2 regions of the Rheinheimera salexigens genome follow, and region 1 is predicted to be linked to the other one. Evidence: predicted binding sites of a transcription regulator. Region 1 holds the regulator's gene; the other holds the start of a gene.

Region 1 (15,029 bases):
AGTTTTCTTTTATTTGTCGCCAAATTGCCGGTACACCAATTTGTTGTTGCATCCAGTTTTCTAAAAAAGGTTTAGCCGTTTTCCATAAATCAAGCTGAGGATAAAGCTGTCGACCGAGCCCTTCAACATACAATAGGGTTTTTTGTAATAACACTAATTGTGGTTGTACTTGCATATTAAAACGTTGCGCCGTGCTAAACAGGTTTAGCAGTACATGGCCAAAGGAGATTTCTGCTAGTGGTTTTTGAAATATTGGCTCGCAGACCGTGCGGATGGCACTTTCAAACTCTTCCACCTTAGTTTCTGCGGGTACCCAGCCAGAATCAACATGCAGTTGCGCCACTTTTCGATAGTCACGATTAAAAAATGCGACAAAGTTTTCAGCTAAATAGCGTTTATCTTCGGGATTTAAAGTGCCGACAATACCGCAGTCTATACCAATGTACTTAGGGTTATAGGGGGTTTCAAAGGAGACAAATATATTGCCTGGATGCATATCGGCATGGAAAAAGCTGTCACGAAAAACTTGAGTGAAAAATACTTCAACACCGCGCTTGGCCAATAACTCCATATCCGTGCCTTGCGCTTCTAACGCTTTAATATCGGATACTGGAATACCATAAATACGCTCCATAACCATAACATTGCTGCGACTGTGCTCAGTATAAACAAACGGAATATACAACGAATCTGAGTCGGCAAAGTTGCGCCGCAATTGGATGGCGTTGGCTGCTTCACGATTTAAGTCCAGTTCATCTAGAATAGTTTTTTTATACTCTTGTACCACTTCGCGCGGACGTAATCTTTTACCGTCGGGCAATAAACGCCGAGCAACATCGGCTAAGGTGTCCATTAACGCTAAGTCGGCAACGATTTGCTGGCGTACATCGGGCCGAATAACCTTAATTACCACATCGGCTAATTCGCCGTCTGCCAGTATTAATTTAGCCGTATGAACTTGAGCAATTGAAGCTGAAGCTAAAGGTGTTTGTTCAAAATCGACAAACAGCTGATCAATACTGTTAATACCTAATGCTTTTTCAATCATGGTTTGGGCGGTTTCACCGCAAAATGCCGGCACTTTATCTTGCAGCTTGGCTAGCTCGTCAACTAAATGGGCGGGAAATAAATCGCGACGAGTGGACAGCATTTGGCCAAACTTAACCCAGACAGGTCCTAAGCTTTGTAAGGCTAAGCGTAACCTAACGCCTACTGGTTGATCAGGGTGCTGATTACGCAACCAAAATAAGCTGCGTCTGGCTAATCGAGCATACCAAGGCTGCCATTGTGGCGGGATTAGCTCATCTAAGCCGTATTGTAGTAACGTTTTTTGAATTAAGTAAAACCGGCTAACGCGCACTATGGCTCCTGATACTTATTTAGCTGTTGTTGCAATAATGCCACTCGCGCTGAGATTTCGCTGACATGCTGACTAAAATGAGCTAATTCAATCGACGTTGGGCTAAGTAAAAGCTCGTCCTGGGCTAGCTCTGTTGCCAGCTGTTGCAACTGCTGGCTTTGTTCTATTATATAGTGCTGCACTTGCTGTAAAACGCTAGCGATACGGTGGGCAGCGGCATCACCAACATAGACCGATAGCGCTTGTGGCCAGTCAGGATCTAGCTGCTGAAAAAACCGACTAAATTGCTGGGCAACGTTAATATCACCGTCAATTTGTAACGCATCGGCTTTAATTAATCGGGTCAGTTGGCTTGGATCGCGTAATAATTTCAGGCTGGCTAAATCAGTGCTAATAGCACAGTCTGTCGGTTCGTTATGCTGATTAAATAATAAAGCATCCGCGGTGGCGGTAATAACCAGAGTAAGAGGCCATTCGCATAGCGTAAATGACAGTTGTTTGCCTTGCAGCCTGATTAAGCGTTGTTTAGCGTTAGGATCTAAATTAATAATGCCCGCCACAGCGGTTTCTGCAGCAGCGCATAACAATTGTGGCAGCAGCGGCAACATTAGAATTTGTACCCGCGATGTAATGCGACAATACCACCGGTAAGATTATGATAACTGACTTCAGCGAAACCGGCTTGTTGCATCATGTCTTTTAACGTTTCTTGATCGGGATGCATGCGTATGGATTCAGCTAAATATTGATAACTTTCTTTATCATTAGCCACTAATTGGCCTATGACAGGTAGCAATTTAAAAGAATATAAATCATACGCTTTACTTAACCATTGTTGTTCTGGTTTAGAGAACTCTAGCACTAATAAGCGGCCACCCGGTTTTAGTACTCGAAACATTGAACGTAAAGCCGCGTCTTTATCGGTGACATTACGTAAGCCAAAACCAATAGTGATAACATCAAAGCTATTATCGGCAAAAGGTAAGGCTTCGGCATTAGCTTGTACATATTCAATATTGTTGACTAAACCTAGATCGCGAAGTTTATCGCGACCCACGTTAAGCATAGAGGCATTTATATCGGCTAAAACCACTTTACCCGTAGGGCCAACTCGTTTTGAAAATAATGCGGTAATATCACCCGTACCACCGGCTAAATCTAGTACCTGCTGGCCAGGGCGTACGCCACTGCAATCTAAAGTAAATCGCTTCCATAATCTGTGCACACCAAATGACATTAAATCGTTCATAACGTCATATTTAGCAGCAACAGAATGGAACACATCGGCCACCATTGAGACCTTTTGTTTGGCTTCAACTGTTTTATAACCAAAATGAGTAGTGTTATTATCTTGCTGATTCATCGAACCGACCTATTAGATCTAAAGAGTGACTAGTGTAAGAGATAAAGGCTTAGCAGCCAACTTATCTAGCGTAATATACTACTATGTTCTGAATTGAGATCAATTATTCACCGGCAACCATAGCTTCGCTAGCGATTTGGTTTTGGCCCGCTTGTTGGGCTATGTGCAGAACGGATGCTGAGCGGGCAAGGAATTGGTACCAATTTTCTGTGGCGTCATATAAACAGACACCTAATGATAGCGTTACTTTTGCTAATGCTTGTTGATTGCGCGCAGAAACAAAGCGCAGCTTAGCAACTTGAGTTCTGACTGAGTGCGCAACTTCATTGGCACTACGTAAGTCAATATCAGGCAATAATAGTAAAAACTCATCCGCACTGGTTCGCACAGCAATACCACTGGCTTGTATAAAGCTACTAATCTTATTACTAATTTTACTTAGCACTATATCGCCGACAGCATCCCCATATTGCTGATTAAAGTTGTTGAATTGATCTAGGCTAATTGCAATAGCCGCAATATTGCGCTCCGGTTGCTCTGACAACCAGATATCCACTTGATTATGCATAGCTGCACGATTATATAAGCCAGTAAGTGGGTCGCGTAATCGCTGTTGCTTTAATTGCTCCAGCTCATCGCGTAACTGATGGCTGTGTTGATTAGCAAGTAACAATTGCTGTTGTAGCTGTTGTTGTTGATGCTGGATTTGCGTCGTTGCTTGCTGTAATTGATTAACAACTTTAGCCACGGAGGGCTCCGGCGTTAATTGTTGTAAATTGACGAGCTGAGCATTAATGGTATTTAAATAAAGACTGATATTTTCAGCTGCAACATCGGTGTTAGCGGACAAGCGATTCAGCATGCCGGTTGCTTGATAAACAATATGTTCATGCTGCTGACTAACGGGTGTTAAATAACGGTTATAGAGTTCGGTCATGCTAAAATTATCAAACCGAGCGTTAGCGGTGATTTTTTGTTCAATACTTTGACAAAGTTCAGTATTACTTTTACTTACATACTCATAGCACACCGTATAATTAATGGGATTAGCAGGCAAAAAGTTTTGCTGCATAAATGCATTAACGGTCACTGCTTTAGTTTTAGCTTGGGCAAATGTATCTTGATACTTCAAGGTGGATAACCTTACTTACAACAATAAGTTATTCATTACCGGTTAATTAATACTTTTATACTACTCCAATTCATCTTGCTGACAACCGCTTAATAACAAAAAGTAGTAATTAAACTTAAAAACAACCATTTAATGAATAAATTATTACTAAAGGTCAGCATTTATTCCTTTACTGAGTCTATGAAAACAGGTCAACAGCATGCTATTGCCGTTGAGCTAACTGTTTTATCTTAGAAAAGTAGTTACAATCAAGTGAAATCAGTTAGTGGATAAAACAATGAAAAAAATAACTATAGCATTGGCAATCTTGGTTTTTGTTAGTGGGTGCGCCACTAATAAAACTGAAAAGGCTGAATCTTTTAGCCAGTTTGCCCAAGAATTATGGCAAGCAGAGCAAGCATTAACCCGACCTGCAGCGGATGCGTTGTGGGATATGTCTGCTGCTAATTTACAACAGCAACATCAGCAACGTTTGGCTTGGTATAAACGATTAACTGACATAAATCCTAGTACATTGTCGGATCAAGACCAAATTAATTACGCTATATTGGATTACCGTTTAAGTGATGCCATTGATGAGTATAAATTTGGTGCTCATATGATGCCTATTACGGCTGAATCAGGCTTTCATGCCTATTTATCTTTTATAGCTAAAAATTCAGTATTGAGAACAGAGCAAGATTATCAAAACTATTTAGCAAAATTAGCGGCTATACCGACCTATATGCAACAGCAAACCGATTGGATGAAGCAGGGCATTGCTACCGGTATGACTCAACCAAAAGCGGTATTAACCGGATTTGAGCAAAGTATTATTTCGTATGTGGTTAGCGAGCCAACCGCTAGTGTTTATTACCAACCTTTTTTACAGCAGCCAAGCTTTATTACAACGCCAGTGTGGCAACAATTGACGGCCCAAGCGGCTGACGTGGTGATGACTGCGGTTAATCCAGCTTATCAGGCATTTTATGATTTTATGGTCAAAGAGTATATGCCAGCCGCACGTGACACTATAGCGGCAAACGATTTACCGCAAGGTGCAGCGTATTATCAAAATCGCTTAGAGCACTACACCACGTTAAAAATGACGCCAGAGCAAGTGCATCAAATTGGCGTAGATGAAGTAAAACGTATTCGCGCAGAAATGCATCAGGTTATAGCGGATAGTGGTTTCAAAGGTAGCTTTGCTGATTTTGTACACTTTTTACGGACCGACGAGCAGTTTTATCCTAAAACGGAAATGCAGTTATTGCAGTATGCTAGTTACTTAGCTAAGCAAGCTGATGCTCAATTACCTAAGTTATTTAAAACCTTACCTAGAACACCTTATGGTGTTATTGAAGTACCTGCAGAGTTTGCACCTAAATATACTACAGGGCGTTATTCTGGTGCTTCACGCGATGACCAGGCCGGATTTTACTGGGTAAATACTTATGCCTTAGACCGCAGACCCTTATATGAGATGGAAGCGTTAACCTTGCATGAAGCGGTACCAGGTCACCATTTACAAGTTGCATTAGCGCGCGAGCAAACTGAGCTGCCAGATTACCGTCGTAGTTTTTATACCTCGGCATTTGGTGAAGGTTGGGGTTTATATGCAGAGCATCTGGGCTTAGAGATGGGTTTTTACCAAGACCCCTACAGTAATTTTGGACGCTTAACCTTTGAAATGTGGCGCGCGGCACGTTTAGTGGTGGATACCGGCATGCACACTATGGGCTGGAGCAGACAGCAAGCTATCGACTTTTTAGCCAGTAATACCGCCTTGTCGATGCATAACGTTACGACAGAAATTGACCGTTATATTAGTTGGCCAGCCCAAGCCTTGTCGTATAAATTAGGTGAGTTAACCATTAAGCGCTTGCGCGCTCAAGCCGAGCAAGCATTAGGAAATGACTTTGATATTAGAGAGTTTCATGATGTTGTGTTAGGCAGTGGCAGCTTGCCGCTAGAAGTTTTAGAGCAACAAATACAGCAATATATTACCGGTAAGCAGGCAGCAGTAAAGTCGTAGCTATTGCAGTTACCAAAGCTATTGCGGTTAACAATGTATATGAAGTGGCTGCCAACGTTAAAATCTTACTTTAACGTTGGGAGCGGTATTAATCTCGCCATCTCTATCTATCGCGGCCAAATGACCATCTGCGATCAGTAAAGCTAAATTGCCACTTTCCATACGGCGGACACAAAATAAATCATAGCCAAATCTTTGCAGTTCTGAAACTGCAAATTTTTGTGCTAAATTAAGATCGTCCCAGAAAGTTCGGATATCCTTATTTATATGGCGCCTTTCACGATGCATTTTCTACTCCGGCCAACATAAATCAAGGTGTAGCAGCTTGAGTAGGCTGCAATATTGTCTAAACACACATTACAACCTCTCAGCTTAAAAGTGTAGTTCAGTCAGTTAAATTGTCCAGCGGCCAGTGAATAGCAGTGATTAATTTTTTGCTGCATAAACTTTGCTGATTACTAGGGTTTACGGCAGAATAACCATTCAAGTGCATGATTAAGGAAAGCAGATGAGTAAAGTATTAGAGGGCTTATTATCATTATTAAAGTTAGAGCAGATAGAGCAGGGTTTATATCGAGGCCCTAGCCAAGACTTGGGATTTAAGTCGGTTTTTGGTGGCCAGGTTATGGGCCAAGCGTTATCTGCAGCTAAAGAAACATTAGCTCAAGATAGAAAGCTGCATTCTTTTCATTCCTACTTTCTGCGCCCAGGAGATGCTTCGCGCCCTATCGTCTATGAAGTAGAAACCATTCGTGATGGCAAAAGCTTCAGTACCCGCCGCGTCAGTGCTATTCAATATGGCAAACCAATTTTTTACTTAACGGCGTCTTTTCAAACTGAAGAAACCGGTTTTGAACACCAAGATGTGATGCCAGAAGTGCCAGGGCCAGAGCAGTTAGTGTCGGATTTAGACTTTTATCAGCAACATGCCGATCTTATTCCAGAAAGTTTACGCAGTAAGTTTATTTGCGAAAAGCCAATTGAAATGCGGCCAGTTGATTTTCAAAACCCGTTTAAGCCTAAAGTGAGCCAGGCGAGACGTTATGTTTGGTTTAAGGCGAATGGCGCTATGCCGGAAGACTTACGAGTACATAAATATTTATTAGCCTATGCCTCAGATTTTAACTTCTTGCCAACCGCGCTGCAACCACATGGTAAATCGTTTATGGCGCCTAATATGCAAGTAGCGACTATTGACCATGCAATGTGGTTTCATCATGACTTCCGTTTTGATGATTGGCTGTTATATGCAGTTGATAGCCCAAGTGCTTCTGGTGGCAGAGGGCTAGTACGAGGCCAATTCTTCAGTCGTGATGGCACCTTAGTTGCCTCAACCATGCAAGAAGGTGTTATCCGCGCTTATCCTACAAGCCGCTAACTGCGGCTTGTAGGGATAATACTATGGATACTAAGCAAAACATCATTGCGTAACAGGCTATCTACAGTGTGGTTTAACTCGACTAAAGCATCGGTTGCTTGCACACGGCTTTGCTCATCACTTTGGGTGTAAGCATTGTCGCGTAGCGCGTTAATTAAGGTAGAAAACAGCTGTTTATCGTAATACTCTGGTGCGGTAATGCCGTGCTGTTGTAACAAACGTTGAGCTAATTGATGGCACTGCTTTTCTAAGTCAGCTCGGCTTTGCGCCTGTTGCGTTAAGATAAGTTGGAATACCATAGCGTAGCGTTGTAAAGTGTGTTCGGCGTTATCTGCCAATAAACTTAACATAAAATAGCTATTACTTTGTTGCGCGGGAGCAAAGTAAAGCTCGCCTTGCTGCTGGACGATATTTTTCTGGACTAAATGTTGCAATACCTGCTGACAATAAGCCGTAATATCGTCTAACTGTAAAAACATTTCTTGCTGTAATAAAGGATATAGCTGGCGCACAATATTAAGTAAACCCTGCCAGCTCATTTCGCGTTGATGCAAAATTGCGTTGGCTAAAATCGACGGTAATATAAATAAATGCAAAATATTATTCCGATAGTAGCTCATTAAGATCGCGCTTTCAGCCGTGACGCTAATCAACTCACCAAACTGATCTTTATGCTGCTGTACTTTATCTAAGCTAATAGCATGCTCAATTAATTCGCTACTGCTGGCTTGCGGTAAAGTGGTTTGGCCATGATAAGGAGCTTGCTGCTGAAGTTGCAGATAAAAATCTAATTGCTGCTCCAGCTCTTGCCTAGTTAAAGTGTGTTTATCGGTGGCAAGTAAAGCTAGGGCAATTAAATTAATACTATTTAAAGCGGCAGCATGATTAATCCGCTGCATAACATTTTGTGAAACATCGTCAACCACACCGGCTAACCAATGCGGCTTTTGCACTTCTATTGGATCAATAGCCTGTTTCCAGTCAGGGACGTTTTGGTTTAAGTAGTCATTTAAGGTTAAGGGCTCGCCAAAATTGACATAGCCATAACCATAATCACGCAAGTTTCGGATCGCTTTTATGACACCAAATACTGACTCTTTCTTTTTGCCTGAGCCTTGCAGTTCGCTTAAGTAAGTATTTACTTCCATAACATGCTCGTAGCCTAAATAGACTGGAACAATAGTAACGGGGCGGTCAATACCTCTAAGCATAGATTGAAGAGTCATCGCTAACATACCTGTCTTGGGCTGTAGTAAACGGCCAGTGCGGCTACGACCGCCTTCAGTGTAGTATTTTACCGAGTAGCCTTTGATAAATAACTGGCATAAATATTCGCGAAATACGGCGGAATATAATTTATTGCCGCTAAAGCTACGGCGGATAAAGAAAGCGCCACCACGTCGGAAAAGGGTGCCTGCCGGCCAAAAATTTAAGTTAATACCCGCGGCTATGTGTGGCGGAACGAGGCCTTGTTGATAAATAACATAGCTAAGTAACAAATAATCCATATGGCTGCGATGGCAGGGTACATAGACAATTTCATGGCCTTTTTGGGCTAAGTCACGTAGTACATCGGCATTATTGATTTTAATACCGGTATACAGCCTATTCCATAGCCAACTTAATATTCGATCACCAACTCTTAACGTAGAAGAGCGATAGTCTGCGGCAATTTCTAATAATAATTTATGGGCATTTTTACGCGCTTGTTCCAGAGATATGCGCTTAGACTTTGCCTCTTCCGCTATGGCTTTTTTCAATGCTGGCGCGGCTAGTAAGGCAGTAAAGAGTTGGCTGCGATTAACTAGTTTAGGACCATTGGCGGCTAAGCGTTGTCGATAAAAGTGAAAACGTGACATACGTAATAACTTACGTGCAGTATCATTATCGGCACCAAATTTTGCCGCCATCTGCTGTAAAGACAAAGCAGGAATAAAGCGAACTAATGAGTGCCTGCCAGATATAAACACGATTAATAGCTTGGCTAGCCAGTTTGGCGCATGGGCTTCGCCTAACAACCATTTGATACTGTTTTCTTTACCGGGAGCGCGACCCCATAAGATTGAAACAGGCACAATATGGGCATGTAAACTGGGATTTTTAAGATGGGCATCAAGTAATGCTAAGGCTTGCTGTAGTGCTTGAGTTTTACCTCGTTTAAACACTAAAGTATGCGGTCTTTCTAAAAATAAGGTGCGAAAGTGTTTTACACCATCAATATCCACATCTGAAGTAGGATCCGGCAGTTGTAAGTTTTTACACACCTGCTTTAATGCAGCCAAATCCGACCCTGATTCAGTAGGGCAAATATAAAAAATAGGCTGAGAAGTATCTATATTAAGCTCGGTAACGGGCTGTTCAGGTACTACTTTGTACTTCAGCAACGGGCGCAAAGGCCACTTTAATAACGCTGCAAACAATTTAACCGAGCGGAACATAATGACATTATCCTCAAAAAAATCCGGCGCATAGCATACCACGTCAGGGCTTAGGGTAAAGTTAGCGATTAGCACTGATACTTGCAATTGCATCTTACCTGTATATACTAACAGTATAAACTGTATAGGTAACCAGCATTATGAGACCATTAACGCCGCGACAGGCAGAAGTTTTGCAACTGATTAAAGATTATCAGATAAAAACCGGCATGCCGCCGACACGGGCCGAAATTGCCAGCCAACTGGGCTTTAAATCTGCTAATGCGGCAGAAGAACATTTAAAAGCCTTAGCTAAAAAAGGTGCTATAGAAATGTTACCAGGTACATCAAGAGGTATCCGCTTACTGGATAATGATGCACCTGAACAGTTAGGTTTACCACTCATCGGTAAAGTTGCTGCTGGTCAGCCTATTTTAGCGGCAGAACATGTGCAACAACATTATCAAGTTGACGCTAATATGTTCAAACCTTGTGCCGACTTTTTGCTTCAAGTTCAAGGTATGAGTATGCAAGATATTGGTATCTTAGACGGAGACTTGCTAGCTGTACATAAAACCAATCAAGTTGAAGCCGGTCAGGTGATTGTGGCACGTGTAGATGACGAAGTAACCGTTAAGCGTTTTCAACGCGAGGGTCATACCGTATTTTTGCATCCTGAGAATGCAGATTTCGATGTCATTAAAGTTGATCTGCGCCAACAGCATTTTGCCATAGAAGGATTGGCTGTAGGCGTTATTCGCAAAGGCGGTTGGATGTAAAATGTACTAAGCTCAACAGCTTATTTTACAAAATGCACTGGTATGACCTCAATGGTTTGCCGGTGCTTTTTGCATTTAGGGGTTTACAGTTTGCTTTAAATGGACAATTCTTAGACTGAAACTGATTAAATTTAACACTTTAATCAGTTTGGTTTCTGCGCTAACCCTGAAACCGGATAATAAAATAATAACTAAAATAATTATAATGTACTGATGAAGCTTGAAACATAGATTCGGTGTAGGTGAAATAGCCGTGTAGTGCTGTGTACTGAGTTTCTGCAGTTTGCTTTGCAAAATGACAGAGGAGAAGTCCAGTGACGAAACCGAGTAGTTTTCGTTGGTCGCTGCCAGCTTTGCTATGCACTGCGTCGGTGAACGCAACAGCAATGCCATTGAATATGACTCAAGGCGTTTCAGATATTAGTCAGCAAGTTTATAACCTGCACATGACTATTTTCTGGATTTGTTGTGCTATCGGTGCCGTAGTGTTTGGCTTGATGTTTTGGTCTATTTTTCGGCACCGAAAATCGCGCGGCGTAACACCAGCTCAATTCCATGAAAGTACAAAAGTTGAAGTGATTTGGACTTCGATACCAGTCGTTATTTTAATTCTTATGGCGATACCCGCCACTAAAACCCTGATTGCAATGGAAGATACCACTGAAGCGGATATAACCGTATTAATTACCGGTTCGCAATGGAAGTGGCATTATGAATTTCTAGATCATGATGTATCTTACTACTCGCTATTAGCGACACCAAAAGAGCAAATTAATAATCGCTTTGCCAAAGATCCTAACTACTTGCTTGAAGTCGACCGACCGCTAGTGATCCCAACCGATAAAAAAGTTCGTTTTTTAATGACTTCTGATGATGTTATTCATTCTTGGTGGGTGCCCGCTTTTGCAATTAAAAAAGATGCCAATCCAGGCTTTATTAATGAAACTTGGACCCGGGTTGAAGAGCCGGGCATTTACCGTGGTCAATGCGCAGAGTTATGCGGTAAAGATCACGGCTTTATGCCAATAGTGGTTATTGCCAAAACCCCGGAAGACTTTGCTACTTGGGTTGCAACAGAAGAAAAGCGTAATGCTGAAGCTAAAGCCGAAGAGCAAGCACTGCTGGCGATGAATATGTCATTAGAAGAGTTAATGACCGTTGGCGAACGTACGTATCTTGGTCACTGTTCAGCTTGTCATCAACCGTCAGGACAAGGTTTACCCGGTATATTCCCCGCGTTAAAAGGCAGCCAGATGGCGCTAAAAGATATGGCAGGTCATATCGATATTGTGTTGCATGGCAAAAGCGGTACCGCAATGCAGGGTTTTGCTAAGCAGCTGAGTTTAAAAGAAATTGCTGCAGTAATTACCTATGAGCGTAATGCATGGGGCAACAATACCGGCGACTTAGTTCAAGCGGCAGATGTTAATGCAGCATTACAAGGTAAAGGGGATTAATAGATGAGCGGAATAACAGAGACTGTCGCAGTTGACGAACATCATGACCACAAACCTAAAGGCTTTACACGTTGGCTGTATACCACCAACCATAAAGATATCGGCAGTTTATATTTAATTTTTTCGTTAGTGATGTTCTTTATAGGTGGCACCATGGCAATGGTGATCCGGTTAGAGTTGTTTCAACCCGGATTACAATTTGTCGAACCTCACTTTTTTAATCAGATGACCACAGTGCATGGCTTGATTATGGTGTTTGGTGCGGTTATGCCCGCCTTTACCGGTTTAGCTAACTGGATGATACCTATGATGATAGGGGCGCCAGATATGGCGTTACCGCGGATGAATAACTGGAGCTTTTGGATCTTACCTTTTGCTTTTTTAATTTTATTATCATCATTATTTATGCCTGGTGGCGGTCCTGCATTTGGTTGGACCTTCTACGCCCCTCTTTCTTCTACCTACAGTAGTGATAGTACGGCATTATTTGTGTTCTCTGTCCATATCATGGGGATTTCATCCATTATGGGTGCCATCAACGTTATTGTGACCATATTTAATATGCGAGCACCAACCATGACGTGGATGAAAATGCCCTTATTTGTTTGGACTTGGTTGGTGACGGCATTTTTATTAATTATGGTGATGCCGGTGCTTGCTGGCGCAGTCACCATGGTATTAACCGATAAATACTTTGCTACCAGCTTCTTTGATGCTGCAGGCGGTGGTGACCCGGTACTATTCCAGCATATTTTCTGGTTTTTTGGTCATCCAGAAGTGTACATAATGATTTTGCCTGCTTTTGGTATTATCTCTAGCATAGTGCCAACCTTTGCTCGTAAACCCTTATTTGGCTATGCCTCTATGGTGTATGCCACTGGCAGTATCGCTTTATTGTCATTCTTGGTCTGGGCGCATCATATGTTTACCACTGGGATGCCGGTATTTGCAGAATTATTTTTTATGTACTGCACCATGCTTATCTCAGTGCCAACGGGGGTTAAAGTCTTTAATTGGGTGGCAACAATGTGGCGAGGGGCTATGACCTTTGAAGCCCCTATGATGTTTGCGCTCGCGTTTATAGTCCTGTTTACCATCGGTGGTTTTTCTGGGCTAATGTTAGCCATTACGCCTGCTGATTTTCAATACCATGACACTTACTTTGTCGTAGCGCATTTCCATTATGTGTTAGTGACCGGTGCCGTCTTCTCGATTATGGCCGCGGCTTATTACTGGCTGCCTAAGTGGACAGGCTATATGTACGACGAAAAATTGGCGCAGTGGCATTTTTGGTGTTCTCTTATCTCGGTTAACTTACTGTTTTTCCCTATGCACTTTGTTGGCTTAGCCGGCATGCCACGTCGTATTCCTGATTATGCGCTGCAGTTTGCTGATTTTAATGCTTTGATCAGTGTCGGCGGTTTCTTATTCGGTTTATCCCAACTGTTGTTTGTATGGGTAGTGGTTAAATGTGCTAGAGGTGGAGTAAAAGCGACAGCACATGTATGGGAAGGCTCGCATGGTCTAGAGTGGGAAGTGCCATCACCGGCACCGTACCACACTTTTACTACTCCTCCAGAGGTGAAGTAACGATATGATTAAGTCAGTGCATAAAACATTAACCGGTAAATTAATCGTTATGAGTTTAGCCATGTTCGGCTTTGGCTTTGCGTTAGTACCGCTATATGACGTGTTCTGTGACTTAACCGGTATCAATGGTAAAACGGCAACTACGGCAGCTTCGACTGAAGCTGCCATCATTGATACCAGTCGAGAGGTTATTATTGAGTTTATCGCTCGGCCTAATAAAGACATGCCTTGGATATTTAAACCAGAAATTAGTCGCATTAAAGTTCATCCGGGTGAAGTGCATCGGATAAATTATCTAGCTACTAATCCAACCCAGCGGTTTATTATAGGACAAGCAGTACCTTCCGTCGCACCAGGGCAAGCGGCTTTATATTTTCACAAAATAGAGTGTTTTTGTTTTAGTCAGCAGCAGTTAGCTGGCGGCAAAGACATGTTGATGCCATTACAGTTCTATGTTGATCCGGCATTACCAGAGCGGTTTTCTACTATCACGCTGTCTTATACTTTATATGATGTAACAGCGAATGCGGTAGAAGTTGCCGGCGTGCCAACAAAATTTGGGGAATAACATGAGTAACAGCTATGAAAAATATTATGTTCCCGCACAAAGCCCTTGGCCTATTGTTGGTGCGGTTGCGTTATTTCTAATTGCCGTTGGTGCAGGAAATTATATTAATGATATTACTTATCAGCGTACAGGATTTGGCGGTTATTTACTTTTTGCCGGCATAGTCACCCTGATTATTATGCTATTTGGTTGGTTTAGAAATGTTATTGATGAATCAATGAGTGGTCTGTATAGCCAGCAAATGTCACGGTCTTTTCGCTTGGGCATGAGTTGGTTCATTATGTCGGAAGTGATGTTTTTTATGGCATTTTTTGGCGCATTATTTTATGGCCGCATGATAGCGTTAAACTGGCTAGGGGGGGGCGGTAATAATGCCAGCACCTTCGCAGTACTGTGGCCAGAGTTCCAAGCTAGTTGGCCACTATTAAAAACTCCAGGTGGTACAGAAACTCAAGCTATGCCGGCGACAGGCTTACCGATGATTAATACCGCCTTGTTATTAATTTCATCAGTAACATTACATTTTGCTCATACTGCAATTGAACAAAATAAGCGTGGCCAGTTAAAGTTAATGCTACTGTTCACTTTAATATTAGGTTTTAGCTTTTTAAGCTTACAAGTGTATGAGTATGTGCATGCTTATCGTGATCTAGGGCTAACCTTAGCATCAGGCTTCTATGGTAGTACTTTCTTTATGTTGACAGGCTTTCACGGCGTGCACGTAACCTTAGGTGCCATCATATTGTTTTTCATCTTTTTAAGGGTGTTAAAAGGCCACTTTACACCTGAGAATCACTTTGGTTTTCAGGCCGCGGCTTGGTATTGGCACTTTGTAGATGTAGTGTGGCTGTGTTTATATGTGTTTGTTTATGTGCTGTAACACAATTCAGAATGGGGTGGGGTTCGGCTGAATTAAGCCGAACGCTATGGCGAGAAAAATTAATAACAACAGGACAATAGAAATTACTAAA
Region 2 (15,029 bases), 2.5 Mb from region 1:
GCCGGGATAATGCTCTAAAGTCATGGCGGTTAAGGTGGTATTGGCTAGCTCTCGAACTAAACCGCTAAACATAACGACTGCACCACAACTAGTACGACAAGCGGTATCATTGTTTAAGGCGGCATATTCGTCTGCCACAGTAAAATCATGCTGTTGTACGCTAATGTATATTGACATTTTAGCCGCCTGTTACCGGTGGGAAAAAAGCTAATTCATCTCCAGCGTTAACTTGAGTCGTCATTGACACCAACTGCTGATTTAACGCACACAGTAAATCGGCTTGGCTAAGTGCTTGCTGCCACTGGCTATCAGTAGTTTGTAATTGCTTTAGTACGGCAGCAATTGTCATCGGTGTGCTGCTTAGTTTAAGTTGCTGCTCGGCACATTGTAAACGCTCACGTAGTGCTGCAAAAAATAAGATTTTAATCATGTTAATAATCCTCCAGCATATAATGACCTGATTTACCGCCGGTTTTTTCTATTAAATGAATATCAGAAATTATCATCGCTTTATCAACAGCTTTACACATATCGTATATCGTTAATGCAGCAACCGTTACCGCAGTTAAGGCTTCCATTTCGACACCGGTTTGGCCACTTAAAATACATCGGCTTTGCAGCTTGATCTGCCCTTTAGCTGCATTTAATTGAAAGTCGACACTGACTTTGCTTAGCATTAATGGATGGCACAGCGGAATTAACTCACTGGTTTTTTTCGCGGCCATAATACCGGCAATTCGTGCGGTGGCTAAAACATCGCCTTTTTTAATCAAAGCTTGTTCAATAAGCGCTATTACTTCAGGCCGAGTATTAATAGTGGCGCTAGCTCTGGCTTCGCGTCGAGTTATGGTTTTTTCTGACACATCCACCATGCTGGCTGCACCATCTTGATCGAGATGGGTTAGGTGTAAACTGGCATCATTCACGTTTAAAAAAGTAGCACTCACATTAGGCTCCATTACAGCTATTAATAGGGTTGTTTTTAACATGGGCAACAAAGTTACAAGGCCCAGTACGGCTATCTAGCTGCGGTAAGATAAGGTGTTGCATGGCTAAGCGGCACGCGCCACCTGAGCCGGGCATAGCAAACAGTAAACTAGACTTGGCAAAACCAGCAAGTGCCCCTGACTGCATAGCAGCAGAGCCTAGCTCGGCAAAAGATAATTGGCGAAATAACTCACCAAAACCTGGAATGGGGGTGTCAATTAATGCACTAACGGCAGTCACCGTACAATTGCCTTTGGCAAAGCCTGTACCACCGTTAATAAGAATAACTTGAATGTTTTCATCGAGCATCCAATGGCTTAGCGTTTCACGTATTAAGTTGATGCTGTTGTGGAGAATGGCGCGAGCTACAACAGCATGGCCGGCTTGTTGGCTTAAGTTAGTGAGTAAGTCGCCACTGCTATCATTACTTGCAGTACGGCTGTCCGAAATGGTCATTACCGCAAGATTAAGAGCGTAAAACTGGCTTAAATCAGCTTTGGCCATTGTTGCTACTCCAAAAATTAACTATGAAAACACTGATCAAAATATCGACCAAATTAGTAGGCTAATTGTCATATTCAGTTGCGCTAGTAAGCTGTTGTAAAAAAACTTGCCAGTCAGCTGGAGTATTGGTATTTAATAACTCTTTATCGTCAATGCTTACAGCTACCGCGTTTAAAGTGCTTAGTAATTGTTTTATAGAACGTTTTTGGTTTAAGAGCTGCTGTTCAATAAGGGCTTGTAATTGGCTATTATTGGTCAGTACACAAGGTAGTGGGCAGTGATTAAAATAAGCGGTCGCTGCAGATTGCTGCATTAATAATTGTAGCGAAAATACGCTTAGTAACGGCATATCTATAGGTAATACTAATAACCGTTTATGCTCGCAGTGAGGTAGGGCGGCTAAGATGCCCGCTAATGGCCCTTGCTCGGAATGTACATCTTGAATATAGCCGGTTTGATTGCGGCTAATTAATACCTGACTGGCCCCTGCGCGTGTGGCTAATTGCTGCATATGTTGCAATAAATTACTGTTGTGTAGTAGCAAATTGGCTTTATCTTGGCCCATACGACTAGATTTACCACCAGCTAAAATTAACGCGCTAAAGTCTGCCATATTTAACCACCAATCATGGCTAAGTGCCGGGTAGAGCCGCTGTTGTCGTCGAGTAAATAATGGGTCTCTGCTTTAGTTAAAATAGCCGATTGTAAAAACTGCATAACTGGCTCGGCATTATCAGAGGTTAATAAATGCCGCAGGTTTTGATGTTGTTCGGTAAATAAGCATAAAAACAGTTTAGCTTGGCTAGAGACTCTTAAGCGGTTGCAATCGGCACAAAAATCTTTGCTATAAGGCATAATTAAACCAATTTTGCCTTGGTAATCGGTATGGCTATATTCTAATGCTGGACCATCTGAAATGCCTTTAGCTTGTAATTGCCAACCTTGTTCTAATAACGTTTGTTGAATACTACTGCCGCTTAAATGCTGCTTTTGATAAAAAGTTGTATTGTCGTTAGTGCGCATTAGCTCGATAAAGCGCAATGAAACAGGGCGGTTTTTTACAAATTGCAAAAAGTCGGGTAAAGACAGGGCATTATGCTGGCGTAATAGTACGGTATTAATTTTTACCTGTTTAATCCCTACAGCTTGTGCATATTCAATGCCTTCTAGTATTTCGGCTAGTTTATCTTGGCCGGTTACTAAATGAAAAGTCGCCGCATCTAGGCTATCAATACTGACATTGATAGCGTCTAAGCCGGCTTCTTTTAAGGCCATTGCATCACGTTTTAAGCGATAACCATTGGTGGTTAAGGCAACTTTTTCAATACCAGGGACGGCTTTACAAGTAGCGATAATGTCACACAAATCTTTACGCAGTGCTGGCTCTCCACCGGTAATGCGTACTTTACGCGTGCCGAGTTTGGCAAAGGCAGTGACTAAGCGGCGAATTTCTGGCAGGGTAATTTCACCTGTTCGAGAGTCACAGTCGTTACCATCGGGCAGGCAATAGGTGCAGCGAAAATTACAACTTTCGGTAATGGATAGCCGCAAATAAGTAAAGCGGCGCGAGAATGCGTCTACTAACATTAATTACACCTTTCCTAATGGGGAGGTGAAGCCGTTTCCAGCCGCACCCGGTGGCAATATTGCCACGGCTAGCCGTTCATTCCTGCTGTGCAGGGGTAGAGCCGGTAGCTCGGCGTGATGGATTAAGTGTAGCGTAGTGATTTAAAGGAGGTAATTGCCACAAAGGAGTGTATAGCTACCACATAGTAGGTAGCTAAAGGTATTAAAGTTAGTTTTGCAGCATAAGGATGACTAGAGTATGTCGCTACTTGACTAAGTTAACCCTGCAGCTAAATAATCGATTAACAACCGAATTTTTGCTGAAAGGTGCCTATTTTGTGGGTAAATGGCCCATATGGTTTCGTTAGGTATTTTATAATTATCTAATAACGCTATCAGCTGGCCGCTATCTAGGTAAGATTGCAAATAATAGTTAGGAAGTTGCACTATACCTAAGCCTTTTAATGCCGCATCGGCCAAAGCAATACCGCTGTTGTAGCGCAAGCGACCACTAAGGCGAATATTTCGTTCTTTACCGTTATCAATAAAACGCCAATAGTCGTTAGTACCCATTAAACAACTATGCTGCTCAAGCTCGGATAAACTATGCGGCATACCGTATTTTTCAATATAACTAGGGGCGGCACAGACATAGTTAGTGCGTTTACCCAGCTTTTTAGCAATTAGCGTTGAGTCGGCTAAGTTACCAATTCGAATGGCTAAATCAAAGCCATTTTCCACTAAATCCATATTCTGGTTAGTTAATAAAGCGGTGACTTCAAGGTCTGGATATATCTGAATAAAATCGTTTATCAGTGGCAGAACTTGCTGTTCACCATAAGTAACTGGGGCAGTAAGCTTTATTTTACCTTGAGGCGTGGCTTGTAAATTAGTTATGGCACGTTCTGCAGCTTCTAAGCCGTCTAGCACACCGCGGCAATGCTGATAAAATATTTGACCTTCTTCAGTTAGCGAAACCTTACGGGTGGTACGGTAAAATAATTTAGTGTTTAAACGCTTTTCTAAAGCGCTAACTTGACGGCTAACTTGTGCCGTTGAGATGCCCAGTTGTTGTGAGGCTTGAGTAAAACTATTGCTTTCGGCAACATGAACAAATTCGCTTATACCTTCCCACAACATAATGTTTTACCTTATTGATGCTTATATAGAAATTATCGTTGCATAAAATGCCAGATTATTACTGGCATGGCTAGATTAATGCTAAGAAAAAGTATAGCTGAGTTTTAGTGCGCACAGATTAATACTATAAATAACATGTATTTATAGTATTAATGTTAATTTTAAAAGTATCTGCTACTAGGGACTTTATTAAATCAGTAGGCGCCGCAAAAATGTTATGCTTACCTTGTTTTATGGGCAATGTTCTGTGTTGTATCAGGTAAATTAGAGTTTGCGGCATGAGTAAGCCAATACTCAATTTCAAAAACATGGGGGTCATCCACTTCTAATTGACGCAAAGCTTGGGCTAATTGCAGTAAATAATCGCTATTGTCACCACTTTCGCCCGCAGAGCGAGCAATATGGCTAGCGATATCTTTTTCTGAAGCGGGGCCTAAATAAGCAGTATTGTCTGTGGTCGCGATATAAGTTATTCCGGTATTTACTTCATTATCCGCAAAGTGCAGGTCAGTTTTAAAGCGTAAATAACCGTTTTTCTCCCGATAATCCAGTTGCTCAAACACACTTGCTTCAACCCGAAAAGCCATGCCTTCACAACTAGCGCCTGGCGCTTCAATTAATGTTGCTACCCGGCCGGGTGATTCTGGTGTACCACGATGATCATGCGAGCCTTGCCAGAACCGACGCTGCCAATTAAATATTTTTGCAGGACGTTGCTCTAAAAACGGAAAGTCGACTTTATAAATTAATGAACCATAACCGAACAACCAAATATCATCACTGTCAGCACTAACATTAGGCAATTGGCGGTTGGCGTTTTGCTGGCGCGTATCTGTAATCACATTAATACTTCACTTCTATAAGACATAAAATAATCTTAGCACATTTGACTTGAATACAGGATGCGAATGCTTATAACCATTACCACGTTTATATTCGCTTTAGTTATGGTTAATTTTGTACATTTTATGTGTTTTAGTCTATATTTGTACGTAATGCTTGAGGTGACAGGAGGCGGTATGCAAACAGTAATAAATACGCAAAATATGCCTAATATGGCGCCAGTAGCGATAAAGATGTTTATTAATATCACCAGTGCAGAGTGGCAACTACCTGAAAAAGCCATGCGCACTTTATTAGGTGAGCCAAGTCGCAGTACTTTTTTTAATTGGCGCACCGGTAAAGTAAGCAGTTTATCTAAAGATACTTTAGAGCGAATTTCTTATATTGCTGGTATTTATAAATCATTAAAAATTTTATTTCCTAATGTAAGCCAAGCCAATGCTTGGATTAAAAAGCCCAATGCGGCTTTTAATGGTCAGTCAGCGTTAGAGGTTATGTTAGCCGGCAGTATTGTTGATTTAGCCAGAGTAAGACGCTATTTGGATGCCCAGCGTGGATAAGCCGATTGCCACAGCAATAACGTGGCAAGCCCGGCGCATTATTCCTAGCTTGTTTCCACCGGTCGATTTGTTTGAACGTGTGGTAGACCCCGCTGAATACGAAATGGCATTTTATATTGAATCGTTAACCAATGATCGCTTACGGGATCAAGTAGGAGAGTTGGCGTTAGTTAAGGCTGAAGATCGCATATCGGGTTGTGGTACTACGCCGATAATGGCTGCCTTTACCCACATTGGCCATGCTAGTCGTTTTACCGATGGTAGCTATGGTGTTTATTATGCCGCGAATAATAGTGAGACCGCACTCGCCGAGACCACTTATCACCGCGCTCAGTTTTATCGGGCCACCAATGAGCCTGATACTCGGATCTATATGCGCGAATATGTGGGTAGCGTTATTCAGCCCATGTTGGATATTACCGCTAACCAGTATCAATCGTTACATAATGCCGACAACTACCAAGTAAGCCAACACTACGCTAAACAGCCACGCCAAGCCGGTGCCTATGGTTTGTTGTTTAACAGCGTACGCTATCGTAATGGTTTATGTGTGGCTGTTTTTAGGCCTTGTGCTTTAACACCGGTTATTCAAGCGGCACATTACGAATACTTTTATAGTGCCGCCTTACAAAGCATAAAATATGTATTGTTAGTGAGTGAAGTAAAACTTACCCCGCCCAGTTAAGTGCTAGCAATATCGTATTTGTGTCATTATTACTTTACTTATTAAGTAATATTCCCTTCGAAAAAAGTTGTTAAAAATCGTTATTGTTCAGTTATCATTCAGCCATTTTGTTGCTTTTTCAATAGTAATTTAAATTTTAGAGTAATTACTTTAAGTTGGTTGTTACTAACCGCAAATATTAGTTGTTATGGCGATAAAGTCAGGTTGATAATTATTTGCTAGGTATAATTCACGCTCATAAAATCCTTTAGCGCTGCCTATTTATCAATGAACAAACCAATTGCTAAAATTCTAATGATCCCTGTATCCAGTCCGCAAGGAATTGGTGAATATATACGCTCATTAATTATTGCCCAGGCACTGAAACAGCAATGGCCAAGTTTAGATATTCAGTTTGTTTTAAATAAACAGGCACCATCAGCTGCAGATTGTCCTTTTCCAAGTCATTTACTAAATAATTCGGCGACAAAAGAAAATGCCGCAGTATATGCCTTACTGAAGCAGCTTAAACCTGATCTGGTGATATTTGATTGCTCTGGCCGTGCTGCGCAAGCGCGGTATGCCAAGCATTTAGGTGCCAAAGTCGTGTTTATTAGCCAGCATAAAAAGAAACGGGCTAAAGGTTTTGCTTTTAATCGGTTACCGGCACTTGATAGTCATTGGATTACCCAATTTAAGTTTGTTGATGGTGATTTAACGGTAATGGAGCGGATTAAATTATCGCTACTAAATAAAGATGCGCCTATTTTTACTGGGCCTATATTTAGTGCGCCTGAGCCATCGCTCAATATAGAGTTCGCAAACCTTCAACCTGATAATTTTAGTGTTTGGGCTGCGGGCGGTGGCGGCCATACCGTACAAGGCAAAAGTGCATCTGAAGTGTTTTATCAAGCTGCGCTTGGAGTCGCAACCAAGGCGCAACCAGCGATAGTGGTTACCGGTACTAACTTTACCGGTGAGTTAGCCTCTACGGCTGAGGTACGAGTCGTTAAATCTTTGCCTAACCAGCAACTGATGAGCTTATTAGCGCAAGCCAACCTTATTGTTTCAGGTGGTGGCGATATGATGGGCCAAGCTATTGTCTTGGGTAAAAATATCGTCGCTGTCGCCGTGGCTAAAGATCAGCCGAAACGGGTGCAAGCTTGTTTAGATCAAGGCCTAATTTATCGTTCTGAATTAAGCATCTCTCACATTATTCAGCAATGCCAGCAGGCATTACAACAACCGATTAGGGTTAAATATCCAGCCCAGCCAGGCTTGCAATTAGTGCTGGCCGATATTGCTCGATTATTAACATTGCCAATAGCCTCTTCGGTTTAAAAAATGGAAATACATAAATGATTACTTCTAGTTACTTTGCTGCACTGGAGCGGCATCGTAGTGTTTTTTCTATCGTTGAGCAGTATGCACAACAAGCAGAACAGTTATTAACGGTTGTGAGTAACAGCTTAAAGCGCGGTGGCAAGGTTATTTGGATGGGTAATGGTGGCAGTGCAGCGGATAGCCAACACTTAGCGGCAGAATTTATGGTCCGCTACAAGCTAGATCGTTCGCCTTTAGCTTCTATTGCGTTAACCACGGACAGCTCTATTTTAACCGCTCACTCTAATGATTATCAGTTTGCGACGGTTTTCTCGCGACAAGTTCAGGGTTTGGCTAAGCCAGAAGATGTAGTGATTGGTTTAACCACCTCAGGGCAAAGTGAAAATATTAATCTGGCATTAGCCGCGGCTAATCAGCTGGGCGCTTATACCGTGGCCTTTACGGGCCGTGATGGCGGCAAAGTTAAAGATATTGCCCAACTGCCTATTATTGTGCAATCCGAGGAAACCGCTCGCATCCAAGAGGTGCATATGTTTATCGGTCATTGGCTATGCGAAGCCTTAGACTTGGAGCTAGCCTTATGATTGATATCACTAAACTGAATAATTTAGCCAAAGCGCGCGTGTTAGTTGTGGGTGACGTGATGCTAGATCGCTACTTTAATGGCGACTCACAGCGAATCTCACCTGAAGCGCCGGTACCGGTAGTTAATGTCAATAAAATTGAAGATATCGCCGGTGGCGCTGCTAACGTGGCGCGAAATATTGCCTATTTAAATGGCAAAGCGGGGCTAATCGGTTTGATTGGCGATGATGCCGAAGGTAGAAGCCTAACGGCTATGCTTGCAGCCGATGGTGTGGAATCAGGTTTAGTATCGCAGCCTGATTTACCGACCATCACTAAAATGCGCGTTATTTCACGGCATCAACAAATTGTGCGCTTAGACATTGAACAAAAATTTAGCCCAGCACATAGCCAAGTATTAGCCGACAAGTTTAGTCGCTTATTAGCAAATTATGATTTTGTGGTAATGAGCGATTATAACAAAGGCGCTTTGCATACGGTATCTAGGATGATCCAAGTGGCCAAAGCGGCGGGTAAAACGGTATTGGTTGATCCTAAACATGCGGATTTTTCAGTGTATCGTGGCGCTGATATTATCACGCCAAATTTAACAGAATTTAAACTCGCAGGTGGCGATGTTAGTAGTGATGCCGCCATTTGCAGTTCGGCGCGTGCCATGCTGCAGCAATCTGGCATTGCCGCTATGGTGTTAACTCGCTCAGAGCAGGGCATGACCTTGATAACTGCGGATGACTGCCAGCATTATCCAGTACAAGTATTAGAAGTGACAGATGTTACCGGTGCCGGTGATACGGTAATTGCAACGCTGGCTGCAATGTTAGCCGCAGATATGCCATTAGCACATGCAGTTGAAACGGCAAATTTAGCGGCCGGTATTGTTGTGGCTAAACTTGGCACTACTGCGGTAACGGTAACTGAATTAGCCGCTAAAATTAATAAGTATCTGTTTTCGCAAGGCGACATTTATCAAACCCCGTTTGATAAAGTACTTAAGCATATTCAGTTTGCCAAACAAAACGGCGAGCGCATTGTTTTTACTAACGGCTGTTTTGATATTTTACATGCCGGTCATGTTCGTTATTTAGCTCAAGCCAAAGCGCTGGGTGATCGCTTAGTGGTGGGCTTAAATAGCGATGCCTCTATCTCACGTTTAAAAGGTGCTAGTCGGCCTATTAATACCTTACAAGACAGAGCAACGGTACTGGCGAGTCTAGCGAGTGTCGATTGGATCTTACCTTTTGGGGATATCCCTAGCGAGCAAGATACGCCACTAGAACTTATTTTAATGGTGCAACCTGATGTGTTAGTTAAAGGCGGTGATTACAGCATTGAGACTATTATTGGTGCTGAGCAAGTTATCAGTGCCGGTGGTGAAGTTAAAGTACTGCAATTTGTTGATGGTTGTTCAACCAGCGCCATAATTAAGAAAATTCAGGGATAACGATGGTGCAATATTCCTCAAAACTTGGTTTGAATGCCATCACGCCTCCAGAGTCTATTTGCATTTTACGCTTATCGGCTATTGGTGATGTGTGCCATGCGGTGGCAGCAGTGCAAGCGATACAGCGCTATTATCCTGCCGCGCAGATCACGTGGATCTTGGGTAAAGTTGAGGCCATGTTACTCAAGGATTTACCGGGCGTAGAGTTTATAATTTTTGATAAAAAATGTGGCTTAAAGGCGTATCGTAATTTACAGCACAGCTTACAAGGCCGACAGTTTGATGTCTTATTGCATATGCAAGTAGCGCTGCGGGCCAATATAGCCTCGTTAGTGATTAAAGCTAAACGCAAAATAGGTTTTGATAAAGCTCGGGCTAAAGAGCTGCATGGTTTATTTATGCGCGAAAGTATCGAGGCGCAAAGTAAGGCCCATGTATTAGAAGGCTTCGCCGCTTTTGCCCGTAAAATTGGCGTGCCATTTTTGCAAAATGCCGCTGATAAACCACAATGGCAAATGCCCATAGCTGAGGCGGATATTGCTTGGGCCGAGACAACACTGCAATCTGAACAAGCGTTACAGTTAAATCGAGATAGAATAAAGCGAGATAAAAGTCACGCTGACAACCATCGCGGTTTTTTAGTGATTTGCCCTGCAGCATCTAAAGCCGAGCGCAACTGGTTAGCCGAGCGTTATGCCGCGGTGGCTGACTATGCCACTAAGCTTGGCTTTCAAGTGGTGCTTTGTGGCGGGCCAACAGCGATGGAGCAACAATTACGTGATGACATTGTTGGTTATGCCCAAGCGAGTGTTGTTGATTTAGTGGGTAAAACCAATTTAAAGCAGTTGTTAGCTATACTAAAAACAGCTGCGGTTGTCATTGCGCCAGATACCGGACCCGCCCATATGGCGGTAACAGTAGGCACGCCGGTAATAGGCTTATATGCTCATAGTAATCCGGCGCGAACCGGGCCGTATTTATATCAACATTATGTAGTAGAGGTTTATCATCAAGCTTTATTGCAACAAACCGGCAAAACAGCGGCTGAACAAAAGTTTGGCAAGCGGGTTAAGGGCGAGCATTTAATGGCTAATATTCAAATCGCACAAGTAACAACCATGCTGGATACGGTTATTAAACAACAAGGATTGTAATGACAGAGCCTAATGTAAAATTAGCAATAGCAACACAAGCTAGTGTAGATGATGAAATAGCCAGTGGGCTGCATAAAGCCGCCTTCATTGATCGTGATGGGGTGATTAATATAGATCATGGCTATTTATATCTACCAGAGCATTTTGATTTTATTGATGGTGTCTTTGCTGCTTGTCGGCATCTGCAGGCTTTAGGCTATTTACTGATTATTGTTACTAATCAATCAGGCATTGCGCGCGGTTATTATTCCGAACACCAGTTTGCCTTATTAACTAGCTGGATGAAGCAACAGTTTGCCGATGAGGGCATCAAAATAGATGCCGTCTATTACTGTCCACATCATGCTGAAAAAGGCCTAGCCCCGTATAATATTGATTGCGAATGTCGCAAGCCTAAAGCGGGTATGTTGCAACAAGCCATACGTGACTACGCTATCAATCCTCAACAAAGCCTAATGCTGGGTGATAAAAGCTCTGATATGCAAGCGGCGTCTGCGGCTCGCATTGGCCGTAAAATTTTAGTGTTATCTGGCCAAGAATTAACCCCAGAGCAGCAACAAACTGCGGATGAGATTTGGCCATCGCTTGCCGCAGCAATAATTCAAGTAAAAGAGTAAGTAGTCTAGGCAAAACCTACTGTAGCTAGTGTTATTTTACGATGGGTAAATCACGCCAATTAGTGGTGTAAGCGGGCGATAGGTGTTCACGCTTCATACTCCACGCTTGTTTCACGCCTTGGCTAGCAAACCAAATGGTTTTATCTTGTTTAGCATTTAAGTTGTCTATTAGCTGCATCAGTTTATGGTTGGCTTGTTGCTTATCCGCTGGTGCTGTAAACAGGTTAAGTTGGTGTTGGCCGGGATTATAAAAATCTGTCAGCATGACACCAGCCTTGGCATAGCTAAAATTATTAACCCACAACATATCTAATAGTTGCTTAGCTTTAGCTAAAAACACTCGGGTGTCGCTGCTAGGGGTGTCTAGGGCGATACTTTTACTATTACTAAATAGGTCATGTTGTTGGTTAAAAGCGCTAGTGCGAATAAACACCGTTAAGTATTTTGCCTCTTGCTTTTGCTGGCGCAATTTTTTACAGGCTAGGCTGACGTATTCGCTGATCGCTTGCTGCATTTGTTCTTTACAAGTAATACGCTGGCCAAAAGAGCGACTACTAATAATTTGTTGTTTGGTCGGTATTACCTGCTCTAACTCTATGCAAGACTCGCCATTAAGCTCGCGTACTGTGCGCTCGACGACGACAGAAAAATGCTGACGAATATACTTAGCATCTGCATCGGCAAGTTGTAGCGCAGTGGTTATGCCTAATAGCTCTAAGCGTTTACTCAGTTTACGGCCTATACCCCAGACTTCATTTACCGGTACTAACGCGAGTAGTTTACGTTGGCGTATGGGATCGGTTAAATCCACCACTCCTGCAGTTTTTTGCCATTTCTTTGCCGCATAATTGGCCAGTTTAGCTAAGGTTTTGCTTGGCGCTATGCCGACACAAACCGTAATACCCACCCAATTTTGTACTTTATCACGCAGCATCAGGCCAAAATCATTCAAGTTTTGCAGTGGCTCAATACCGGTTAAATCGACAAAAGCTTCATCAATGGAATACACTTCAACCGCTGGGGTTAAGCTTTCTAAGGTGCTCATTACCCGCTGCGAAATATCAGCATACAGGGCATAGTTAGATGAAAACGCGACTATGCCATGCTGGCGCATCTCTTTTTGTACTTTAAATAACGGCACACCCATTTTAATACCTAGTTGCTTGGCTTCTTTGGAACGTGCAACAATACAGCCGTCGTTATTTGATAGTACGACTACTGGGGTATTGGCTAAGTCGGGTCGAAATAGCTTTTCACAACTGGCATAGAAGTTATTACAATCGACTAAGGCAAAAATGGTGCTTGGCATACTCTTATTTTTAATACTGTTACTTTTCATCACAGCCAATTAGCGCTTTATCTGCCGAATAACATTGGTCACTACGCCAAAAATATCCAATTCATCGCCTTCAGTTAAGCTAATAGGCGGGTAAGCTTTATTGCGAGCAATAAGCTGCAAGCTAGGTTTAGTACAAAGTTGCTTGACGGTAAATTCACCACTCACCGCAGCAACCACAATATCGCCATGTTGGGCCTTTATTGAACGATCAACCACTAATACATCATCCTCGATAATACCGGCTTCAATCATAGAGTTACCTTCAACTCGAACAAAAAAAGTGGCATTAGGGTGGCGAATACATAGCTCATTTAAATCTAAGGTGCGTTCAATATAATCTTGTGCCGGAGACGGAAAACCGGCTTGAATTTTACTACTAAAAAAGGGGATGGCTAATTTTTGGGTGCTATAAGCATTAGCAATAAAAATGGCTGACATAGAAACCTCTATACATGTATATAAATACAGTATAATGGTTTTTATTAATATCACCTAACGGGCTGGGGATTATTTTCAATCACAAATCTGCCTAAGCAATTGCCTTTTATCAATGCATCTAGTTGCTGCTGTTTGGCTAAAGCCGCTTTTGACTTCTGTCAATGATGAACCAAGATAGCCTGCATTATTCTGCCAAGGAAATAACCAATAATAAGGCCTAATAATGGATTTTCTTGTAACGTATGAATTACCAATACTACGTTGGCTGCATATTGTGGCTATGGTGTACTGGCTTGGTGGTGAATGGGGAGTATTCCAAACGTCTTACAATGTCATTAATCGTAAGTTAGCGATGAGCGAACGTAAGCGCCATATGGAAACTGCGTACCGCATTGATATTCTTGCCCGTACCGGGATTTTATTACTGTTTCCATTAGGTTTCCATATGGGTAATCTATGGGGCGTGCAACCTTACGGTGGCCCATGGTTAATGGGAATGTGGGTTTTCTTTGGTTTATGGTTAGCGCTATGTTGGTCAGCGTTTTTCTATCGTGAGTCAGATACCGGTTTAAAATTAACCAAGGCGGATGAGTCTATTCGTTACTTTGTGATACCGGCTTTAGCAATTGCCTCTATAGCGTCATTAATGGGCGAAGGGCCGTTTAATGCTGCTGATGGCCAAAAATGGTTTTCGATTAAAATATTGTTATTTTCTATGGCGTTAGTTATCGGCCTGTTATTACGCTTTATTATGCGGGAATGGACAGAATTATTCCGTAAATTAGCCCAAGAAGGTGAAAACCAAGAAGTGGAAGATAGGTTAGAGCGCAGTATCCGTTTTGGTCGCCGTTTAGCGTATTGTTATTGGGTGATTATTTTAACCGTAGGTTTCTTTGGTGCCGTTAAACCACTATAAGTCTTACTATATAGCTATGATATCTAAAGCATAAAAAAAGCCCCAACTTAAGTTGGGCTTTTTTTAATGGCGCTGTCTTAAAAAGTATAGGCACGTACCATAGCCCCGTGAAAATAACTAACTTTTCGCCACAGTCTGCTGCTCAGAAAAAGCGTGTAAGATATCGCTAGCCGAAGCGCTCCAAATGGGCTGCTGGCTTAAGCGCGATAATATTTGTTCAAAGTACTGAATACGATGAGGTTGACCCAGCAGCCAAGGATGAATATTTAAGGTTAGCATTCGGCCACCTTGTGTAGCGGCTTCTTGCAGTAAAAAATCGCATGCATCGTTTATTTGCTCAACGTAAGACGCTTCACTATGTAGGTTATTACCCAGTATATAAAAGTCTTCTAATTCGGTTGAAAGCGGCATAGCCCATAAATTCTCTTGTTTAAAACGGTAGGGCATATCGTCATTTACCCAGTCAGCACAGTAACTAATGCCATTTTCAGCCAATAACGCTAGGGTGTTTTGACTTTGGTTTCTTGCTGGGCTGAGCCAACCGGTTACGGCTTGGCCGGTTAAGTCTCTTAATTGATTAACCGAACGAGAAATCAGTTCAGACTCGTCGGCTCGGTCCATTTTGCCGTGATGCAGGCTATCCATGTTCCAGCCATGACATAACACTTCGTTACCACGCGATTTTAGTAACTGCACTAAGTATGGTGTACGCACTGCGAGTTCTGTATTAACCGCAAATGTCGGTGTGATATTAAACTTATCTAATGCTTTTAATATTCTAAATAAGCCAACCCGATTACCATAATCACGCAGACTATAATGGCGTAAATCGGGGTAGGGCATAGTCATACCACCGGGAACTTTAAATGGCACACCTTTTTGATTTAGCGGGAAAAACTCTAAATTAATATTCACCCAAACCGCTAAGGGT

What was found. The regulator LexA, encoded in region 1, represses DNA repair genes until DNA is damaged. The targets are predictions, from matches to a motif close to TACTGTNNATATNNACAGTA.
Region 2: a site for LexA is predicted at 13,195-13,214, ahead of umuD (translesion error-prone DNA polymerase V autoproteolytic subunit). Genes of this name have one in related genera too.

What each region holds. Positions count from the first base shown of each region.
Region 1 covers NZ_MKEK01000001.1:102,170-117,198, reverse strand. Annotated here, with positions in the region: gene ubiB (ubiquinone biosynthesis regulatory protein kinase UbiB) at 1-1,360, opposite strand, end outside; gene BI198_RS00600 (ubiquinone biosynthesis accessory factor UbiJ) at 1,360-1,968, opposite strand; gene ubiE (bifunctional demethylmenaquinone methyltransferase/2-methoxy-6-polyprenyl-1,4-benzoquinol methylase UbiE) at 1,968-2,723, opposite strand; gene BI198_RS00590 (GGDEF domain-containing protein) at 2,827-3,855, opposite strand; gene BI198_RS00585 (DUF885 domain-containing protein) at 4,133-5,869, shown strand; gene BI198_RS00580 (hypothetical protein) at 5,927-6,157, opposite strand; gene tesB (acyl-CoA thioesterase II) at 6,378-7,247, shown strand; gene plsB (glycerol-3-phosphate 1-O-acyltransferase PlsB) at 7,244-9,778, opposite strand; gene lexA (transcriptional repressor LexA) at 9,826-10,443, shown strand; gene coxB (cytochrome c oxidase subunit II) at 10,758-11,900, shown strand; gene ctaD (cytochrome c oxidase subunit I) at 11,904-13,490, shown strand; gene BI198_RS00550 (cytochrome c oxidase assembly protein) at 13,495-14,058, shown strand; gene BI198_RS00545 (cytochrome c oxidase subunit 3) at 14,060-14,938, shown strand; gene BI198_RS00540 (DUF2909 family protein) at 14,945-15,029, opposite strand, start outside.
Region 2 covers NZ_MKEK01000001.1:2,611,929-2,626,957, reverse strand. Annotated here, with positions in the region: gene moaE (molybdopterin synthase catalytic subunit MoaE) at 1-177, opposite strand, end outside; gene moaD (molybdopterin converting factor subunit 1) at 179-430, opposite strand; gene moaC (cyclic pyranopterin monophosphate synthase MoaC) at 432-947, opposite strand; gene BI198_RS11865 (molybdenum cofactor synthesis domain-containing protein) at 949-1,491, opposite strand; gene mobA (molybdenum cofactor guanylyltransferase) at 1,553-2,104, opposite strand; gene moaA (GTP 3',8-cyclase MoaA) at 2,107-3,078, opposite strand; molybdenum cofactor riboswitch at 3,069-3,205, opposite strand; gene BI198_RS11850 (LysR substrate-binding domain-containing protein) at 3,331-4,197, opposite strand; gene BI198_RS11845 (gamma-glutamylcyclotransferase) at 4,419-5,039, opposite strand; gene BI198_RS11840 (MbcA/ParS/Xre antitoxin family protein) at 5,217-5,600, shown strand; gene BI198_RS11835 (RES family NAD+ phosphorylase) at 5,593-6,285, shown strand; gene BI198_RS11830 (glycosyltransferase family 9 protein) at 6,553-7,605, shown strand; gene BI198_RS11825 (D-sedoheptulose-7-phosphate isomerase) at 7,623-8,192, shown strand; gene hldE (bifunctional D-glycero-beta-D-manno-heptose-7-phosphate kinase/D-glycero-beta-D-manno-heptose 1-phosphate adenylyltransferase HldE) at 8,189-9,634, shown strand; gene BI198_RS11815 (glycosyltransferase family 9 protein) at 9,637-10,788, shown strand; gene gmhB (D-glycero-beta-D-manno-heptose 1,7-bisphosphate 7-phosphatase) at 10,788-11,405, shown strand; gene umuC (translesion error-prone DNA polymerase V subunit UmuC) at 11,437-12,714, opposite strand; gene umuD (translesion error-prone DNA polymerase V autoproteolytic subunit) at 12,754-13,182, opposite strand; gene BI198_RS11795 (hypothetical protein) at 13,406-14,098, shown strand; gene BI198_RS11790 (polysaccharide deacetylase family protein) at 14,216-15,029, opposite strand, start outside.